DNA from 3 places in the Jatrophihabitans sp. GAS493 genome. Region 2 is predicted to be linked to each of the others. Evidence: riboswitches for the same ligand, from Rfam matches in the RefSeq annotation. Region 2 holds a riboswitch; each other region holds the start of a gene.
What was found. Region 2 has a riboswitch for cobalamin ahead of bluB (5,6-dimethylbenzimidazole synthase). Riboswitches for the same ligand answer to the same signal wherever they lie in the genome.
Positions count from the first base shown of each region.

Region 1: linked by a shared signal. The riboswitch ahead of CPH63_RS06095 (CbtB-domain containing protein) and the one ahead of bluB (5,6-dimethylbenzimidazole synthase) in region 2 are both predicted to bind cobalamin.
Region 3: linked by a shared signal. The riboswitch ahead of CPH63_RS18220 (VWA domain-containing protein) and the one ahead of bluB (5,6-dimethylbenzimidazole synthase) in region 2 are both predicted to bind cobalamin.

Region 1 is NZ_LT907982.1:1,334,520-1,341,433, reverse strand. Features, by position in the region: gene CPH63_RS06120 (FAD-dependent oxidoreductase) at 1-1,109, shown strand, start outside; gene CPH63_RS06115 (ATP-binding protein) at 1,145-2,605, shown strand; gene CPH63_RS06110 (UBP-type zinc finger domain-containing protein) at 2,614-2,961, shown strand; gene CPH63_RS06105 ((2Fe-2S)-binding protein) at 3,090-3,785, opposite strand; gene CPH63_RS06100 (CbtA family protein) at 3,846-4,706, opposite strand; gene CPH63_RS06095 (CbtB-domain containing protein) at 4,735-4,962, opposite strand; cobalamin riboswitch at 4,996-5,150, opposite strand; gene CPH63_RS06090 (HAD family hydrolase) at 5,117-6,013, opposite strand; gene CPH63_RS06085 (phosphoribosyltransferase domain-containing protein) at 6,010-6,914, opposite strand, start outside.
Region 2 is NZ_LT907982.1:633,538-640,451, forward strand. Features, by position in the region: gene CPH63_RS02880 (YbjN domain-containing protein) at 1,246-1,764, shown strand; gene CPH63_RS02885 (oxidoreductase) at 1,757-2,761, opposite strand; gene CPH63_RS02890 (PLP-dependent aminotransferase family protein) at 2,830-4,047, shown strand; cobalamin riboswitch at 4,081-4,288, shown strand; gene bluB (5,6-dimethylbenzimidazole synthase) at 4,318-4,974, shown strand; gene CPH63_RS02900 (DUF4328 domain-containing protein) at 4,962-5,750, opposite strand; gene CPH63_RS02905 (GNAT family N-acetyltransferase) at 5,790-6,260, shown strand; gene CPH63_RS02910 (glucosidase) at 6,473-6,914, shown strand, end outside.
Region 3 is NZ_LT907982.1:3,960,783-3,967,696, reverse strand. Features, by position in the region: gene cbiE (precorrin-6y C5,15-methyltransferase (decarboxylating) subunit CbiE) at 1-1,164, opposite strand, end outside; cobalamin riboswitch at 1,268-1,404, shown strand; gene CPH63_RS18220 (VWA domain-containing protein) at 1,628-3,694, shown strand; gene cobO (cob(I)yrinic acid a,c-diamide adenosyltransferase) at 3,708-4,322, shown strand; gene CPH63_RS18210 (cobyrinate a,c-diamide synthase) at 4,316-5,695, shown strand; gene cobC (Rv2231c family pyridoxal phosphate-dependent protein CobC) at 5,718-6,764, shown strand; gene CPH63_RS18200 (cobalamin biosynthesis protein) at 6,761-6,914, shown strand, end outside.

The DNA of each region.
Region 1 (6,914 bases), 700 kb from region 2:
CCGCAGCCGGTATCGACGACCAGGTCATCCCGGTGATCATCACGACCGACGGCACCGTGCTGGTGAACCCGACCGACGCCGAGATCGCCGGGCACGTGGGACTGAGCGTCGCCCCGACCGAGGACTTCTACGACGTGGTGGTGATCGGCAGCGGGCCGGCCGGGCTGGGCGCCGCCGTCTACGCCGCCTCCGAGGGTCTGAAGACCGTCGTAATCGAGAGCCGGGCCACCGGCGGCCAGGCCGGGCAGAGCTCACGGATCGAGAATTACCTTGGTTTCCCGGACGGTGTCTCCGGTTCGCAGCTGACCGAACGAGCTCGCCGGCAGGCCGTGAAGTTCGGCGCCGAGCTGATCACGACGAGGGAGGTCGTCGGTATCCAGGCCAATGGCGCCGCCCGCACCGTCCGCTTCGCCGACGACGCGACGGTGAATGCGCACAGCGTCGTCGTCGCCACCGGTGTCTCCTACCGTCAACTCACCGCGCCCGGCATCGCCGACTTCACCGGACAGGGCATCTACTACGGCTCAGCCCTCACCGAGGCGGCCAACTGTGCCGGTGAGGACGTCTACATCGTCGGCGGCGCCAACTCGGCCGGCCAGGCGGCGGTGCACTTCGCGCGAACCTCCCGCACCGTGACCATCCTGGTCCGCGGCAGCGGCTTGGAGTCGTCCATGTCGAGCTACCTGATCGACCAGCTGCGGGCCATCGACAACATCGTGGTGCGCACCTGCACCGAGGTGGTAGGGGCCAGTGGGGACGGGCACCTGCAGCAGCTGACCCTGCGCAATGCCACCACTGGCGAGAGCGAGACGGTCGATACCCAGTGGCTCTTCGTCTTCATCGGCGCCGCCCCCCGCACCGACTGGCTCGACAGCTCCGTCCACCGCGACGACCACGGCTTCATCCTGGCCGGCCCGGATCTCATCGTGGAGGGGCGGCGGCCGGAGGGGTGGCCGCTGGATCGCGACCCCTACCACCTGGAGACGAGCCTGCCGGGGGTCTTCGTCGCCGGGGACGTCCGGTCGGACTCGGTGAAGCGGGTCGCCTCAGCCGTCGGCGAGGGTGCGATGGCCGTGACCCTGGTGCACCGTTATCTGTCGAAATCGTAAGGGCATGGGCCAGAGATCGTGAACTTGGAGACGCCGTGATCGCACCCACCTGCAGTATCGATCTGCTGAGGAGCCTCTTCCTCTTCGAGAAGCTGAGTGACGACCGCCTCGACTGGCTCTGCCGGGAGGGGCGCATCGAGGTCTTCGAGCCCGGGTACGTGTACCGAGAGGGGGAGCCGCCACGAGAGTTCTACATCCTCCTCGAGGGGACGGCGGTCCTCTCCCGTCGCGTCGGGTCCGACGACGTCGACACCACCCGCACCTCGCAGCGCGGCGTCTACGCCGGGGCCTGGCAGGCCTATCTCGGCGACCGGGCGCCGCAGGCGTACAACAATTCGTTGCGGGTCACCACCGAAGCCGCCTTCTTCGTGCTGGACAGCGAGGTCCTCACGGAGATGATGAGCGAGTGGTTCCCGATGGCCCTGCACCTGCTGGAGGGGCTCTTCTTCGGTATGCGGGCCTCCTACGAGACGGCGGGGCAGCGCGAGCGCCTGGTCGCGCTGGGGTCGCTGGCCGCGGGCCTCACGCACGAGCTGAACAACCCCGCTTCGGCCGCGGTCCGGGCGACTGGAGCACTGCGTGATCGGGTGGCCGGGATGCGCAAGAAGCTTACTTTCATTGCCTCCGGACGGTATGACCCCGAGCATCTGGCCGCGCTGGTCGAACTGCAGGAGGTGGCGGCCGAGCAGGTCGCCGTGGCTGAACGTCTGGGCGCCCTGGAGGCGAGTGACCGGGAGGACGAGATCGCCGACTGGTTCGCCGATCACGGGATCAGCCAGGGCTACGAACTCGCTCCGAACCTGGTCCAGGCGGGCCTGGACAGCATCTGGCTGGACAAGGTGCTGGCCACCGTCGGCGAGGCGAGCCTGCCCAGCGCGGTGAAGTGGCTGGACTACACCATCGAGACCGAACTGCTGATGAACGAGATCGAGGACTCGACCGAGCGGATCTCGGCTTTGGTGAAGTCGGCCAAGCAGTACTCGCAGCTGGACCGGGCACCCTTCCAGAACGCGAACGTCCATGAATTGCTGGACAGTACGCTCGTCATGCTGTCGGGCAAGCTCGGCGCCGGGATCACCGTGGTCAAGGACTACGACCGTTCGGTGCCGACGGTGCCGGCCTACGCAGCCGAACTGAATCAGGTCTGGACCAACCTCATCGACAATGCGGTGGCGGCGATGGCCGGTTCGGGGACACTGACCATCCGCACCTCCCAGGTGGAGGACTCGGTGCAGGTGGCGATCGGCGATACCGGCGGCGGGATCTCCCCGGAGATCATCGAGCGGATCTTCGAACCGTTCTTCACCACCAAGGCCGTCGGCGAGGGAACCGGCCTGGGCCTTGACATCTCCTACCGGATAGTCGTCAACAAGCATCACGGCGACCTTCGGGTCGACTCCAAGCCCGGGCAGACGTGGTTCACCGTGACGCTGCCGATCCACCCACCCGACGAACACGCGGAGCAGCGTGCTCTCGCGACCGACCCGATCGGATAGAGGTCAGCATGGCAGAGATCGAGGGCATCGACCCAGCGGTGGCCCCAAGTGGCGACGGCTGTATGGAGTGCAACACCACCGACGGCTGGTGGCTGCATCTGCGCCGCTGTGCCCAGTGCGGGCACATCGGCTGCTGCGACACCTCACCCTCCCAGCACGCGACGAAGCACGCGCTGGCGACGCAGCACGACTTCATCACCAGCTACGAGCCGGGCGAGAACTGGTTCTGGAGCTTCAGCCGTAACGAGTTCTACGACGGCCCGACGCTGGCCGATCCGCAGCACCATCCGGCGACGCAGTCCACGCCCGGCCCTCGGGAACGGGTACCGGCCGACTGGCAGAGCCACCTGCACTGACCCCGCCGGTCCAATCGCCCGTCCAGCCGCCGAACATCCTGCGGTATGCGTAGCGGGCTACCCGATACGCAGGATCTTCGCCGTTCCGTTTGAGCGTTCCAGTCCGGATCACAACCAGGAACCAGGGTTCAGGGCAAGACGCTCGACAGCGGCAGCAGGTGGATGCAGTCGCCGCAGTAGGCATTGCTGGGCGGTTCGGAGATCCGGTAGATGAGGCAGCAGCTGCGCCGTTGAAACTGGACGCCCGCGCCCCGCTCGGCCGCCGGCACACCGGTGAAACCACCGCGCAGACGTGGATACCCCAGCATCCACCCGGCCATTCGGCGGACGCTCTCCGCCGCCTCCGGGCGCAGCGTGACCAGCATCGACGCCGAGCCGTTGATCGCCGACGCGACGTTTCCCCAGAGCACCAGCGGCGAGACCGACCGGGCCGCCACCACCTCGACGATCCCGCGAATGGGACCGTCCAGGAGCTCCAGCAGCACTGCGCGGACGGCCGGCTCGTCGGCCGCAGTGACCGCGGCCGACTCGGGCAGCGATAGCGGATAGGGCCCACCCAGCACCGGCTGCCACCAGGCGGTGGCCGCCTCGACGCGCAGCGGCACCGACGAGAGCACGGCTGCACCTAGCACCGGGGAGATGAGGCGGGCCACCAGCCCGAGCTGGGCCACCGAGGCCGCGACCCGGTGGTCGATCTCATCGGCGGAGCGTCCGGCCGCCGCCCCCAATGCTGAGCGGACGCCGGAGATCCGCTGCGAGAGGATCTCCGGCGACCCGATCAACGTCTCGAGCGTGAGCCAGGGCGGTGCGGGCTCGACGTCCACCGGATGCGTCTCGACGGCGAAGTACCCGCCGAGCTGATCCAGTGCGTCGAGCTGCGGCAGCTAGACCACGGCCGGAATCGGGGCGTTCGCCGCTTTCTGCTCCGCACCCGGCGACAGCAGGCGATCGGCCAACGGTGCGAAGACGAGCCCGAGCGAGCCCCAGAGAATCACCTGCGCGGCCACCGAATAGAGGCGGAACTGGAAGAGGTCGTCGGCCGGGAAGCCCGGGAAGACGATGTTCCCCTTCGGGTCGAGCAGCGGCAGCGGCGTCTCGGTGGCATGCCGACCATAGGCCTGCAGGTTGGCCGAGAGCTCGCCGAACTCCGGCAGCAGCAGCATCAGCGTCCCGATCAGCACCACGAACGCGGCGCCGGCCAGCAGGCTGGCGTTCCAGTTACCGAAGCGGGCCTTCAGCCGCTGACCGAGCCAGACGGCCCCGGCCAGCAGCACCACGGAGGCGAAGACCATCAGCAGGTAGAGACCACCCCGCTGTTTGATCGTGTCGGCGTGGCCGATCGACGGTGGGTTGGCCGGGTACTTGAGGAAGGGAACCAGGTAGACCGCGAGGAACCCGCCGCCGGCGATCAGCATCGCCAGACTGCGCGGGCGCAGATTCCCGACCCGGCCGAGGCAGACGCAATAGACGACCGCGAAGAGCGCCCCCATGGCGGCACCGAAGGCGATCATGCCGACCCCGATGCCGAGGTTGGCCTGAATGGTGCGGCTGAAGATCTCCGATTCGGCGGCCTCGGTCGGCAGCCCGGCCGCCTTGTTCAGCGCCTCCTGGGCTGCATCCCGGGCTGATTCATAGTTGATCGCCTTGCTGATGATCGGCTCCGCGAAGATGCGAGCGAAGACGAATGCGAGCAGGCCTGCAACTGCGCCGGCGAGAACGCCGCGCAGGATGAGTTTCTTGACCATGTCCAGTTAGCTCCGTTGCCTTGTCTAGCTAGTGGCAGGGGAAGCCGAGGAAGTGGCGCGAGTCGTGGACGAACTCGTGGATGACCATGCTCTTGCCGAAGACCGACATGGCACCCTCGTCGACACCGACGAAGTAGTAGACGGCCAGCGCCAGGATCGTCGAACCGACGAGCCAGAGCACCGCCTTCGACAGCGGGAGGACTACCGGCGTCGCGACAGTGGTCGGTACGGCGGTAGGTGCGGCGGTGTTGCTCATACGGTGCTCCTTCAGGGATCTTGCGTCCCTTGTCGATGGGATGCGGTGATGGCCGAAGATCTGACTCACAGGCCTGCGCTGAGCGCTGGCGGCCTGCTTACAGTGGCGCGACCGTGCCGGATTCCCACCGGCTTCCTCATGCCATCATGCGTGCTCACCGTATCGGTAGCGACACCCCACTGGCAAGGCGCGGGGCGGCTTCGCCGCAGTGGCTCGCCACACCCTCGCGGAACCATTCGAGGATCTCGGCACCGGCGGCAACGCCCCGCGCCCGGGTCACTTCGACGTGCGGAGCGCTCCAGCCCTGCTCGTCCAACTCCCCGTGGGCGGGCCGGATTCCGCGGTCGGCCCCTTCCAGCAGGTCGATGTCCAGCAGCGAGTCGCCGGCGGCCAGCACCAGTTCACTACCTCGGCGACGGGCCACCTCGGCCACTGCGGCCCGTTTGGTCAGGGCGTCGGGGACCCAGTAGAGCTTGCGCCCCTGAAGTGACGTCCGCCAGCCCAACCGGGATGCCCAGGCGGTGGTCTCGGCGATGAAATCGGCCGGGACGGCGCCCCGGTCGAGCACCGCGTAGCAGAAGAGATCCTCCGCGCTTCGTAGCTTGAGCACCCAGTCCCGCCCGGCCAGTTCCTGCAACTCGGCCCACACTCGGTGGTGCGGTTGCGACCCACCAATCGCCACGGCCACCCGCGCCGCCCAGTCGGCGTCCGGCTCCCCGTCGTGCAGCAACACCCCGCCATTGGCAGCCACCGCGTAGCCGTCGCCGGATGCGGGCGCCGGGACGGGCAGCTGAACCCGTCGCAGCTGCGCCACCGTCCGGGTGGTGACCGGCACGAAGGTGCACTCGGCGGCCAGTGCGGCCAGTGACTGAGCGGCCGGTTCACTCATGAACGACAACGGCCCGCCCTCGAAGACCTCCACACAGCGCAGCTCCGTCACCCCCCGCGGCGGGGCCGGCGTCGCGCCCACCGGTCCGTCCAGCCCGGTCGCGGCCCGTGAGTAGATGAGGGTCCGATCGAGGTCGGAGGCGACCAGCACCGGCGATCTCACCGGCGCACCGCCGTTCCATCGGCCCCCACGGCGCCCCGGGTGAACTGCGGATGGATGAGCCCGACACAGCTGAAGGCCAGATCCTCGACGTAGTCGATGCCAACACCACGACTATCCGCCAGGTGCTTGATGTGCCCGAGCGATGCGGCGGCGTCCGGACGCATCAGGACCCGCCAGGGCACCCGGCGCAGCAGCACCCGCGTCGTCTCACCGACCCCCGGTTTCACGAGGTTGAGGTTGCCGATGCCGTACTCGGCGCTGATCTTCTCCACGGCCGTCCAGCCGGCCCAGGTCGGGTGCCGATCGCTGTCCCGAAGCTGCCGCCACTCAGTCGCCACCCGGTCGGCCACGGCGGGGAACCGTCTGCTCACCGCGTCCAGAAAGGTGGCCGAGACGTCGACGCCGGCCAGCTCCCGGTAGAACTTGGCGCCGTGGAACTGGCGCGGTCCGATCCGGTCGTTGAGTACCGTCCGCGACACAAGCCCGGAGACGGTCGAGTTCAGGCAGGCCGACGGGATGAGGAAATCGTCCCGGGTGCCGAAGAACTCGGTGCACCCACCGGTGTCGGCCAGCACGGCCAACTCCGGCGAGAGGCGGTCGGCGCCCGCGAGGCCGAACTCCCGGTTGGCCTGCGCCACGGCGTCACTGAGTTCACGGGTGATCGCCCCCTTGCCGGTCCACCCGTCGACGAACATCAGCCTTGATGCGCCGAACTGGGCGACGAGGTACCGCAGTGCGACGCTGTCGATGCCGCGGCCACGGACGATGCTCACCGCGAAGTGTGGCAACTGCAGGTCATGGGTCGCGGCGGCCCAGCGGCGCATCAGGACCCCGACCGGGGTGCCGGCACGGGCCAGCGAGACCAGCACGGTGTCGCCACCGCGGGCGTCCAGTACCAGTT
Region 2 (6,914 bases):
CACGGTGGCCACCGAGGCGGGCAGCGCGCTACCGATCGTCGGCTTGATCATCTCGGTACTCGCGGCCATCGACGACGCGCTGGAACTGGTGCCGCGCTCACAGCGCCTGGGCACCGGCCTGGAGTCGGTCGACGTCGCCGTGCTGGCCGGGAAGGCGCCGCTGGCCGCATCACTGGACCGGGTGAACTCCCGCAACGCCCAGCTGGTCGAGCAGTCCACCTTCTCGCTGGCCAAGAACTCCACCATGATCGGCCTGCACGTCGCCGAGATCGCCAGCGCCGGCGGCTTCGGCATCCCGATGGCGGCCAAGCTCGCCGTCGGCATCACCAGCCTGGCTCACTCGCTCGGGCACACCATCTACGACACCGTCGGTGAGAGTCGCTCGTCGGATGCGAAGAAGGCGTTCAGCGTCAAGCACGAGGAGGGCGCGTCCCGCAACGTCGTGAAATACGACATCGGCAGCTCGGTCGACATCGTGATCGTCGCCGCCCAGAAGCACAAGCTCGACTACGCAAGGAAGATCCTCCTCGAGTACGGGGTCACCGAAACCGAGATCACCTCGATGCGGCTGCACGAACTGCGCGAGAAGGTGCTCGACGGGCTGGAGGCCGAAGGCGATCCGAAGACGGTCAAGGAGAAGATCGACGAGGCGAAGGAGTCGATCTCCGAGACCCTCGGCATCGAGAAGAAGCCGACCGGGCAGAAGAAGGAGGAGAAGTCGACCCTGGCCAAGGTGGTGGCCGCGCCGGTCGCCGTCGGCTCGGGTATCGCCGCGCTCCCCGGGATGATCGGGACAGCGCTCACCGACGTCAAGCACAAGCATTCCGAGGCCAAGGAGCTCGTCGATGCCAAGAACAAGCTGAACTACGGCGGCAACAGCGGTCGGGGCATCGGCGCCCGGGCCCAGCACATGGTGCGGGACAGCAAGAAGATCGAGAAGTCCTACGCCAAGGTTCGCTTCGACCTGGCCGCCGACGGGGCGGACGTCGAGACGCTCCCCCGCACGGCGGAGGACAAGAAGAAGCGGGCCAAGGTGGCGGCGGCCAAGATCGAGACGACGAGCCAGGGCGGGGCCCGCAAGATCGACCCGGCCTTCATTCAGCGGGTGACCGACGCCAGCGACGTCGAGCTCTTCACGATCTTCGAGAGCATCGACCGGAAGGACCCGCTCATCGTGCCGAACCTGGAGTTCCTCGAGTACGAAGCCACCCGGCGCTCGGCCGAGGTCAAGAAGAAGGCGAAACGATGAGCGGCCCGAAGCCACTTCACCGACCGTTACGGAGTTCGGCCGAGCGGGTCTACCTCGACAACGGCTGGCCGGCCACGGCGATGGAGGATGGCACCGGCTTCACCCTCTACATCGAGGGCAGCGAGAACGCCTGGTCGGCACTGGCCCTCACCGACGACGAGTCGTCCAGCTTCGCCTTCTATTCGCTGTCGCCGGTGGACGCCGCCCCGGCCGACCTCGACCGGATGGCCGAGTACCTGCATCGGGCCAACCTCGGGCTGCTCAGCGGCACCTTCGAACTCGACTACGACAGCGGTGAGGTGCGCCTGCGCAGCGGCCTCGACTTCGCGACGCTCTCCCCAGAACTGCTGGCCGACGACGCCGTCCTCGACTCGATCCTGCTGGACCTGTCGGCGGCCAACGTCGGCACCTTCGACCGCTACCTGGTCGGGTTGGTGGCGATCACGCTGGGCAGCGGCGATCCGGCCGACATCATCCGGGAGATCGAGCAACCGGAGCCCGACGAGATCAGCTGAGGATCTGCTCCGCCTGGAACCGCGCGATGAGCTCAGCCTCGCGCTGTGGGCTCAACCCGGCCTTGCGGGGACGGGTCAGACCGGCCGTCTGCTCCCAGGCCAGTGTGTCGGTCAGCTGTTCGGCGATGGAGCGATGACGCAGTCCAGCCGCCGTCGCGGCCGCGCCGGAGCGGGCCGCGAAGCCACCCCAACCGGGCTCGACGATCCACATCGGGATCGACTCCTCACCCATGAACTCCTCGACGCCCTGTTCGACCAGCCAACTGCTGGGAATCGACACGACCGGGCCGGAATGCCCTCCGATTGCGCGCGACTGCGCGATCCACTCCTGAAACGGAGTCGTCGCACCGACCGCGTTGAAGGTTGAAGTGAGTCCACTTTCGGCACCAGCCAGCAACCAGGCGGCGAGGTCACGGACGTCGATGGACTGGGTCGGGGCGTCGGGCGCATCCGGCACCAGCATCGGCGTCTGCCGATCGCGGGCGGCCCGGGCCACCCAGTACCCGGTGCGGTCGGAGTGGTCGCCCGGCCCGCCGATCAGGCCGGCCCGGGCGATCAGCAGCCGATCGCCGACGGCATCGCCGCAGGCCAGCTCGCAGGCCGCCTTCGCCGCGCCGTACTCGGCCCGGGTCACGACTTCCAGGTCGGTTGCCGGGAGGATGGGCGCTGACTCGTCGGCCCCGACCTCGTCGTGTGTGGCATAGACGCTGGCCGAGGAGACGTAGCTCCAGTGCCGGGCCGTCGGCGCGATCGCGGCCAGCGCAGCCCGGACGAAGCCGGGCTGCCAGGAGACCTCGAAGACCGCCCCCCACTCCCGTCCGCGGAGCGCGTCGTAGGCATCCGGGCGACTCCTATCGGCGGTGACGAGCTGCGCTCCGTCGGCCACCGATCCGCTCTCACCGCGAGCCAGGCAGGTGACGGAGTGGCCCCGCCGCAGCGCCGCCGCGGAGATCTCGCGCCCCAGCCAGGCGGTCCCGCCGAGCACCAACACGTCCATACCTGGCACTAAACCAGCCCTCGATAAAACGGTCGAGCATCGATCGCTCTCCGCGTAATGTCCCGGCCATGAGTCAGCCGACGACAGCCACCGCGCCACCCGGGCCGCCACCCGTCTTTGCCCGGCGGATCGCCGGGGTGGCCAGCTCACCGGTGCGCGAACTGCTGGCGCTCATCGCCCGTCCGGGGGTGATCTCCTTCGCCGGGGGACTTCCGGCGCCGGAGCTCTTCGACCTGCCCGGGCTGCGGGATGCCTTCGCCACCGCGCTCAGCGACGACGCCGGACGCCGCAGCCTGCAGTACGCCCCGACCGAGGGCAACCATGAACTCCGCGAACTCGTCGCGGCACGGCTGACCGACCGCGAGCTTCCGACCGCCCCTGAGCACCTGCTGGTCACCACCGGCTCGCAGCAGGCCCTCACCCTGGTCGCCACCGCACTCCTCGACCCGGGCGCGGTGGTCGCCGTCGAGGAGCCGACCTACCTGGCCGCGCTGCAAAGCTTCCAGCTGGCCGGTGCCCGCATCGTCCCGGTGGCCGGCGACCGCGACGGGATCCTCCCCGACGCGCTGGCCGCGGTGATCCGGCGCGAACGCCCGACGCTGCTCTACCTCGTGCCGACCTTCGCCAACCCGACCGGCCGCACCCTCACCGCGCCCCGACGTAGGGCGGTCGCCGAGCTCGCCGAGGCGCACGGGCTGTGGGTCGTCGAGGACGACCCGTACGGGGAACTGAGGTATGCCGGTCAGCGGCTGACCCCGCTGGCCGCCGAGCCCGCGGCCGCCGGGCGGGTCGTCTATCTCGGGAGCTTCTCCAAGGTCGGCGCTCCCGGTCTGCGACTGGGGTGGCTGCGGGCACCGGCCGACCTGCTGGCCCGCCTCACCGTGGTGAAGCAGGCGGCCGACCTGCACACCTCGACGGTCGACCAGGCGGCGGCCGCGGCCTACCTGCGCACGCACGACCTGAACGCTCATATCGAGACGCTGCGCACGGAGTACCGACGACGCCGGGACGCGATGACGGCGGCGCTGCCGCGAGTGCTTCCACCCGGCTCGGAGTGGAGCGAGCCGGACGGCGGCATGTTCGTCTGGGTGCGGCTGCCAGGCGCCGTGGACGCCGCCGCGCTGCTGCCGGTGGCGTTGAGCCACGAAGTCGCCTTCGTCCCCGGTGCGCCGTTCTACGCCGCTGAGCCGGATCCGGCCACCCTGCGGCTCTCCTTCACCGCGCACACTCCGGGCGAGATCACCGAGGGCATGCGGCGCCTGAGCCGGGTCTTCGCCGGCGTCTAGGGCAGGGGCTACGCTCTGGGCGGCAACACATGCGAGGTGCTCAGCCACCGCGGTGCAGCGATGTAGCGCAGCGGCCGAGAGAATCGGGAAGCCGGTGCGAATCCGGCACAGAGCCCACTGCGGTATTCGGGGAGTTGCCGGCCGGCGCGCGAGCGCAGCCACTGGGCCTCACGGTCTGGGAAGGCGGCCGGTGGATGGCGATCCGAGAGTCCGAAGACCGGCCTCGCAGAACTGGTCGCAGCGCTGCGACCCGACAGTGGGAGTTCTGCAATGCCGTTACCCGTAAGCCTTCCCCAGCAACCGACGACCGACCTGTACGACGTGATCAACCGCCGCCGCGACGTGCGGGCCCAGTTCACCGGCGAACCCATCCCGGGCGAGGCACTGGAGCGAATTCTGGGGGCCGCGCACGCCGCCCCGAGCGTCGGTATGACCCAGCCCTGGGACTTCATCCTGGTCCGCGACCAGGGGCTGCGCCGCAGCTTCCAGCAGCACGTCGCGACCGAGCGGGACGTCTTCAACTCCACGCTCAGTGACGTCGACGCCCAGACCTTCGCCCGGATCAAGGTCGAGGGCATCCTGGAGTCGACGCTCGGGATCGTCATCACCTACGACGCCGACCGCGGGTCGCCGGCCGTCCTCGGACGCCACGCTATCGCCGACGCCGGCCTCTACTCGACCTGCCTGGCCATCCAGAACCTCTGGCTGGCCGCGACGGCCGAGGGGCTGGGGGTCGGCTGGGTGTCGTTCTACCGTGAGCCGTTCCTACAGCAACTGCTGGAGATCCCGGCCGGTGTGCGTCCGGTCTGCTGGCTCTGCGTCGGGCCGGTGACCCACCTCGAGGAGGTGCCGGACCTGGAGCGTCTGGGCTGGCGGTCCCGGCGCCCGGTCGCCGACGCCATCCATCTGGATCGCTACACCGGCTGACCGGCGCCGATCCGTTCGGCGTGTGTCTGCCCGGACGCGGCGACTAGGAGGCGCCCAGTGCGGGCTGTGAGTACGGGGATGGCGCAGAGGAGCAGGGCGAGGATCACCGCGGTCGATGTGGAGAAGATCGCCGCCACAAAGATCGGCAGCAGTGCGAACGACTGCCCGAGCCACCCGGCCCACCACCAGCCAACCAGAGCTCGCTTGGGATGGCCGGGTGGGAAGAGGTCGGCGACGGATTGGTACGGAAACCAGTACTGGATGATCGGGATGATGAAACCGAGAACGCCCCAGATGGGCGAGCGGCGGGCCGGTAGCCCGGCACGCTGAGCGAAGACGGCCGACCGGTATAGCCAGATCATGAAGATGATCTGGACGGCGAGGGTGGCGACACCGAGCAACTCGACCCCGCCGAAGAGGAGGAAAACCCGCGACGCATGGCCGTCGAACGGGTCGGCGGCGGTGCCGTCGGTGTAGACCTGGCCCTGACTGATGGCCGTGCGTACCCCGTCGAAGAGGTAACCCATCGCCACCGCGACCAGGACGAAGGTGAGGCCGTAGATGGCCGGAGCGGCCATCAGGGCCCGATCGACCCACCGGGCGGCCTGGGTCTCGCGGGCCAGATCGGCCTGCGGATTGCCGGCCTGCGGATTGGGGAGGGTGTGGCCGGTCCACGAGATGCCGTCCCACCACCGCAGCAGTCCGACCTGCGCCGGATCGGGGTACCAGCCGGCCATCATCGGCACAGTCTCCCCCATGCTCGAGACATCAGCCACCGCACCGACCCGGAGCACCCGGCGGCCTAGGGTTTCGGTATGACCGACGAATTACCGGTGATCCGCCCAATCCGTCCCACTGAAATCGATCAGATCCTACAGTTCTGGAGCGTCGCCGCCGAGGACGCGCACCGCCCGCCGGACAGCCGAGATGCCGTGGAGCGGCTCATCGTCCGCGACCACGGTGCGCTGCTGGTCGCGGTCGAGCCTGATGCCACCGCCGGCGCTGGCGCCGCCGCCGGCACGGTCACCGCCGAGATCATCGGTTCGGTGATCGCCGGCTGGGACGGCTGGCGCTGCCACATCTACCGGTTGGCGGTCGCCCCCACCCGGCGCGGAGCCGGTCTCGGGCGGGCCCTGCTCAGAGCCGCCGAATCGCGCTTCCTCGAGTTCGGCGGCACCCGCGCGGATGCGATGGTGCTAGACGCGAACACCCTCGGGCAGGCCACCTGGTCAGCCAACGACTACCGGCGCCAGCCAGAGTGGTCGCGCTGGGTGAAGCCGTTGTGACCCGTCTCCGACTTCGTGCCGTGGCGCGGCCCGATGCCCCTCGCGCTACCCGTTGCGACGGGGACAGGGAAGGTTTTCGTCACCCCGAAACGTGGGTGACACGTGCGGGACGGCAGAGTTAGCCCGTGAGCACCTCCCAGTCCGCGAACGCGACGGCCTCCGGCAAGTCGCAGTCCCATCCCGACTCCCCCACCGTTGCGAGCAGCCAGCATCTGAGCGCCGAACACGCCCGGCTGGCCGAATCCCCGTCGGCCAGCGGCCCGTGGCGGCTCTGGGGTCCGTACCTGGCCGGACGCCAGTGGGGAACCGTCCGGGAGGACTACTCCGCCGAGGGAGACCCGTGGTCGTCGTTCACCTTCGACCAGGCCGTGGCCCGCAGTTACCGCTGGGGCGAGGACGGGCTGGGCGGCATCTGTGACCGCTTCGGCTTTCTGAACTTCTCCGTCGCCCTCTGGAACGGCAGGGACCCGATTCTCAAGGAGCGGCTCTTCGGCCTCACCAACTCCGAAGGCAACCACGGCGAAGACGCCAAGGAGTACTGGTGGGCTCTGGACGGAACCCCTTCGCACAGCTGGATGAAGTGGCTCTACCGCTACCCGCAGGCCGAGTACCCCTATCAGCAGCTGCGCGAGGAGAACGCCAAGCGCGGGCGCA
Region 3 (6,914 bases), 1.6 Mb from region 2:
CTCGCCGCCGACCCGCTGCTGCCAGACGGCCAGCTCGGTCTCGGTCTCGATGGTGACGCCGTTGGCCACGAGCCGCCCGCCCGACTTCAACGCCTCCAGGCAGGTCTTGACCACGCCGTCGTTGGTGACGCCCCCGCCGATGAAGATTGCGTCCGGTGCGGGCAGGCCGTCCAGCGCCTGCGGGGCCTGGCCGGCCACGATCTGCAGGGCCGGCACTCCGAACCGCTCCATGTTCGCTGAGATGTAGGCGCGCCGGTCATCCCGGACCTCGACCGCGATGCCGCGGCAGGTGTGGTGGCTACGCATCCACTCCACGGCGATGCTGCCGCTTCCAGCCCCGACGTCCCAGAGCAGTTGGCCGGGCATCGGAGCCAGCAGGGCGAGAGTCACTGCGCGCACCTCGCGTTTGGTGAGGACGCCGTCGCTGCTCCACGCGTCGTCGGGCAGACCTGGGGTGAGTGCGAGGGGGGCTCCCGCTGAGTTGTCCGCGTCGTCAGACTGCTTGCATTCGAGGGCGATGATCGCCAGTTTGGCGTGCGGATTCCCCGCCCACTGAGACGCGATGCCCTCTCGCTGCCGCTCGGCGGGCCCACCGAGATGCTCCAGAACGTGCACCCGGCTGCCGCCGAGCCCGTTACGCAGCAGCAGCTCCACCAGTTCGGCGGCCGCGTTCTGGTCGCCGACGAGGACGAGCACTCGCCGCCCCGGCTGCAGCAGCCGGGTGACCGCGCTCAGTGGCCGCCCGACGGCGCTCACCACATCGACATCGGCCTGGGGCCACCCCAGCCGGGCACAGGCCAGGGACACCGAGGAGGGGAACGGGCGGATGTCGAGGGCGTCGGGCCCGAAGAGCCGGGCCAGGCTGGCGCCGACCCCGTAGAACATCGGGTCTCCGCTGGCCAGCACCACGATCCGCTCGCCGGGGTGACGGTCGCGCAACCCGGCCAGCGCCTGGGTCATCGGCGACGGCCAGAGTTCGCTCGAGCGGGCATGGCCGGCGATGAGCGCCTGCTGGCGGTCGCTGCCCACCACGACGTCAGCGTCCCGGATCAGTCGTTGGGACGCGGCTGAGAGCCCGTCCCAACCGTCTTCGCCGATCCCGATCACGACGATCGGCTCCAGCGACGCTGAGCCGGGTCGAGCTGAGTTGATCGGTTCTGGCACGCGCCCAGTCTGCCTGATCCGCCGCCGGGCGGTCGCTTCGATGGGCTGGCCGGGGTGCCGGAGCGGCGTCAGAGGACATGCGATGATTGCCGGTGACGGTCTGGAGGAACACCGGTGAGGCCGCGCGCGAGGTGACTACGGTCGTTCGCGGGCGTCGATTCCGGGGTGGTCCCGCCACTGTGACCCGGCTCGATGCGGCGCCTTCCGGTACCGCGGAGCGTGCGGGGAGCCAGAAAATTCCACCCGTCCTGGTTGGCCCGCTGGTCGGCCGGACGTACCGAACGGCGGGCGCGGACACCCGCCGAGGGTTGGAGCGACATCGGTGGTCCCGTCTCACAAGCACGGCAAGCACGAACCGCACGGCAAGCACGATCCCCAGCGTTTGCCCGACGAGCAGTCGGGGCCGGCGGCCCTCGAGTCGCCGCCAGCCGTGCCCCAGTTTCCGTTCAGTGCGATCGTCGGTATGGACGACCTGCGGCTGGGCCTGATCCTCAACGCGGTGCACCCGGCCATCGGCGGCGTCCTGATCCGTGGCGAGAAGGGTACGGCCAAATCGACGGCGGTCCGCGCGCTGGCCGCTGTGCTGCCGGGTGTCGATGTCGTGCTCGGCTGCCGCTTCTCCTGCGATCCGAAGGCGCCGGACCTGAATTGCCCGGACGGCCCGCACGTTCAGCCGGTGCCGTGGGTACACCGCCCGGCCGAGTTACGTGAGCTGCCGGTCGGCGCCACTGAGGACCGCCTGGTCGGATCGTTGGACATCGAGAAGGCGCTCACCGAAGGCGTCAAGTCCTACGAGCCCGGACTGCTGGCCGCGGCCCATCGGGGTGTTCTCTACGTCGATGAGGTGAACCTGCTGCACGACCATCTGGTGGATCTGCTGCTGGACGCGGCCGCCCTCGGCACCTCCTACGTCGAGCGGGAGGGGGTCTCCGTGCGGCACGCCGCCCGCTTCCTGCTGGTGGGGACGATGAACCCGGAGGAGGGGGAGCTGCGCCCGCAACTGCTGGATCGCTTCGGCCTCACCGTCGAGGTGAGCGCCCCCCGCGAACCGGCGCTTCGGGCCGAGGTGGTGCGGCGCCGGCTCGGCTTCGACGACAATCCCCGTGCGTTCGCCGCCGCCTATGCCGACGCGGAGCGGGCCCTGGCCGACGCCATCGGGGGCGCCCGCGACCGTCTGGGCGAGGTACATCTGACCGACTCGATGCTGGCCCGGATCGCCTACGTCTGCGCCGCGTTCGAGGTGGACGGGCTGCGGGCGGACATCGTGACCGCGCGCGCCGCGGTGGCGCACGCCGCCTGGGCCGGGCGTGACGAGGTCACTGTCGACGACGTCCGGGTGGCCGCCCGACTGGCGCTGCCGCACCGCCGACGGCGTAACCCCTTCGATGCCCCCGGCCTCGACGAGGAGCAACTGGAGCAGGCACTCGCCGACTCCCAGGAGCCCGAGTTGGAGCCCGACCCGCCCAACGATGGCGGGGCTCCGGACGGGGACGAGGCTGACCCGCGGCACGAAGCCGAGGGGACGGCGACGGACTCCTCGCACCGCGAGCCCGAACACGAAGAGTCGTCCGGGCCGCAGCAAAGTGAATCCGGGCCGGACGGGCCCGGATCGGGCGGTGCGGAGCACGAGAAGGAGCACGCGCATCAAGAGCCCGCGGAGGTACCGGCGAACGCCTCGGCCGACTCCCCGTCCGGGGTGGCCACCCAGTTGAGCGCGCCCTCGACGCCGTTTCGCACCCGCCGACTGGAGGTACCGGGGGTCGGAGCCGGCGCGCCCGGACGTCGCTCGAAGGCGATCACCGACACCGGGCAGGTGACCCGCGCAATCCGACCCTACGGACCGATCCGTCACCTGCATCTGAGTGCCACCATGTTCGCGGCGGCGGCCCATCAGCGTGCCCGCGGCCGAACCGGAGCCGGCCTGATCCTGCACCGCAGTGATCTGCGTGAGGGGCTGCGTGAGGGGCGGGAGGGGAATCTGGTCCTCTTCGTCGTGGACGCATCCGGGTCGATGGCCGCCCGCAGCCGGATGGCCACCGTGAAGGGTGCGGTGCTCTCGCTGCTGCTCGATGCCTATCAGCGACGAGACAAGGTAGGGCTGATCACCTTCCGCGGGGACTCCGCGACCCTCGCCCTCCCCGCCACCTCCTCGGTCGAGGCCGCGGCCGCCCGGCTCACTGAACTGCCGACCGGCGGCCGCACGCCGCTGGCCGACGGGCTGCTGCTGGCTTACCAGACCCTGGAGCGGGAGCGACTGCGCGATCCGCAGCGGCGCCCGCTGGTCGTCATCGTCACCGACGCCCGGCACACCCGCGGCGCAGAGCCGACGGCCGCGGCCGCACTGCTGGCCGGTACCGGCGCGGCGTGTGTGGTCGTCGACTGCGAGTCGGGGCGGATTCGTCTCGGACTGGCCGGCAAGCTCGCCGCCCAGCTGCAAGCGCCCTGCATTTCATTGGATGATCTCGCCCTGGGAGACTCTGCGGCTGACTCTCTGGCCGACACCGTCCGCGCAATCAAGGATGCCGCCTGATGAGAGTTTCCCGATGAGCCCGCAGGGGCAGGTCGAGACCGTCCCGGCCGACGGGCTCACCACCCGGCAGCGGCGCAACCGGCCGCTGCTGATCGTGCACACCGGCGACATGAAGGGCAAGTCGACGGCCGCGTTCGGGCTCGCGCTACGAGCCTGGAATCAGGGTTGGCCGGTCGGGGTCTTCCAGTTCGTCAAGAGCGCGAAATGGAAGGTCGGCGAGGAGAACGCGATGCTCGCCCTCGGACGGCTTCATGAACTCACCGGCGAGGGCGCCCCGGTGGACTGGTTCAAGATGGGGCAGGGGTGGTCGTGGCTGCAGCGCGGACCGACCGACGACCACGCCGAGGCGGCCCGGGAGGGCTGGGAGCAGATCAAGAGCGACCTCGCCGCGCAGACCTACGGGTGTTACGTCCTCGACGAGTTCACCTACCCCATCGACTGGGGTTGGGTGGACGTGGAGGATGTAGTGGAGACACTGCGCAACCGACCCGGACACCAGCACGTCATCATCACCGGTCGTCGGGCCCATCCCGCACTCATCGAGGCGGCCGACCTGGTTACCGAGATGACGAAGATCAAGCATCCGATGGACGCCGGCCAGAAGGGGCAGCGGGGCATCGAATGGTGAATGTTCCACGGCTGATCATCGCCGCCCCGGCCAGCGGCCAGGGCAAGACTTCAGTGACCGCGGGGCTGCTCGCCGCGCTCGGCTCCCAGGGCCTGGCGGTCTCCCCGCACAAAGTCGGCCCGGACTACATCGACCCGGGCTATCACGCCCTGGCCGCCGGGCGGGTCGGGCGGAATCTCGACCCGTGGCTGGTCGGCGAGGAGCGGATCGTGCCGCTCTTCCTGCACGGTGCGCGCACCCCGGCACCGGCCGACATCGCGGTCATCGAGGGCGTCATGGGGCTCTACGACGGGGTCGCCGACCAGCGCGGTTTCTCCTCGACCGCTCACGTCGCCAAGCTGCTGCAGGCACCGGTCCTGCTCGTCGTCGACGCGACCGCGGCCGGGCGATCAGTGGCGGCGCTGGTGCACGGCTTCGCCTCCTTCGACCGGGAGCTCCGCATCGGCGGGGTGATCCTCAACCGGGTCGGGAGTGATCGCCACGAGCAGATCCTGCGCGACGGGCTGGCCGAGATCGGCATGCCGGTCTTCGGCGCGATTCGCCGCCACGACGCCCTGGTGACGCCGTCGCGCCACCTCGGGTTGGTCCCGGCCGCGGAGCGCTCCGAACTGGCCCGCCGCACCGTCACCGACCTGGGCGGGGTGGTCGCCGCATCGGTCGATCTGGCCGCGGTGGTCGCGCTCGCCCGACGCGCCCCGCCGCTGGCCGGCGACGCCTGGTCGCCGACGGTGGCCGAGCCCGCCGGCGATCGCCCGGTGGTGGCGATCGCCGCCGGACCGGCCTTCACCTTCTCCTACGCCGAGACGTCCGAGATGCTCACCGCCGCCGGTGCCGAAGTGCAGCGCTTCGACCCCACCGTCGATGAAGAACTGCCTTATGGAACAAGGGGAATCGTCATCGGCGGCGGGTTCCCCGAGGTGCATGCGGCGGCCTTGTCGGCCAATGAGCCGCTGCGTCGTGACATCTCCCAGCGAATCGGTCAGGGTGCGGCGGTGGCCGCTGAATGCGCCGGACTGCTCTACCTGGCTCACACGCTGGACGGCGCCCCGATGTGCGATGTCATCGCCACCGACGCCAGCATGACGCCGCGCCTGACCATCGGCTACCGGGATGCCCTCGCCCGCACCTCGTCGGTGCTGGCCGAGGCCGGAACGAGAGTGCGCGGGCATGAGTTCCATCGCACCGCCTGTGCGCCCGCGGCCTCGACGGCGCCGGCCTGGAGCTGGGACGCGGGCGGGCAGGAGGTCGTCGAGGGGCATGTTCAGCGGCAGCTACATGCCTCCTACCTGCACCTGCACTGGGCCGGGCTGCCGAACGCGGCCACCCGCTTCGTCTCAGCGGCGGCCCGGGTCGAGTTGGCCTCGAGCCGATGATGTGGTCGGTGGTCGCTCAGCGATGAACTCACATCAGCTGCTCCGGGAGCCGGATCTCACCCATCACGGCGACGCCGAGGTGGGCCCGGGACTGATCGACCTCGCCGTGAACGTGCGCCACGCGCCGATGCCGCCGTGGTTGCGCTCAGCCCTCGAGGCTTCGCTGCTCGACCTCGCCGGTTACCCGCGTCCGGACGCCGCCCGAGTCGCGGTGGCGCAACGGCACGGCCGCGCCGAGGAGGAGGTCCTGCTCACCGCTGGGGCGGCCGAGGCCTTCGTGCTCATTGCCCGCGCCGTCAAGGCCCGGCACTGCGTCGTGGTGCATCCCCAGTTCACCGAGCCGGAGGCCGCGCTTCGGGCCGCCGGGCACGAAGTCGAACGGATCCTGCTGCCGCCACCGTTCACCTTTGATCCTCGGATGATTCCGGCTGACGCGGACCTGATCGTGATCGGTAATCCGACGAATCCGACGTCGGTTCTGCATGCCGCCGGTTCGATCGCCACGCTCTGCCGACCGGGTCGGATCGTGGTCGTCGACGAAGCTTTCGGTGACTGCGTCCCGGGGGAGCCGGAGTCATTGGCCGCGGGTCGCGACCTCCCCGGGCTGGTCGTGCTGCGCAGCCTCACCAAGACCTGGGCCCTGGCCGGGCTGCGCTGTGGCTACCTACTCGCCGAGCCGGAGCTGATCCGCCTCCTCGCCTCGGCTCAGCCGCTGTGGCCGGTGAGCACGCCGGCGCTGGCCGCGATCACCGCCTGCTCGCAGCCCCAGGCCGTAGCCGAGGCCGACCGCTGGGCCTGTGAGCTCGCTGCCGATCGTGAGTATCTGCAGCATCAACTGGATGAACTCGGGCTGGAGACGGTGCGTCCGGCCTCGGCCTCCTTCCTGATGGCGCGCCACAGCTCGGCCGACGAGCTTCGCCTCGGGCTGCGCCGCAGTGGCTTCGCCGTCCGTCGTGGTGACACCTTCCCCGGGCTCGGCCCGCAGTGGCTGCGTATCGCGGTTCGTGAGCGGGCCACCGTCGACGCGTTCACCAGCGCGCTGGCCGTGACCCTTGGGGGTGCGGGATGAAGGCGGCTGTCGCCGCTGGTCCGAAGGCGGCTATCGCCGCTGGTCCGAAGGCGGCCATCGCCGCGGTGCTGCCGATCGTCGGCGCCGTGGCCCTCGACGCGGTGCTGGCCGACCCGGCCCGCTGGCACCCGGTGGCCGGCTTCGGGCGGA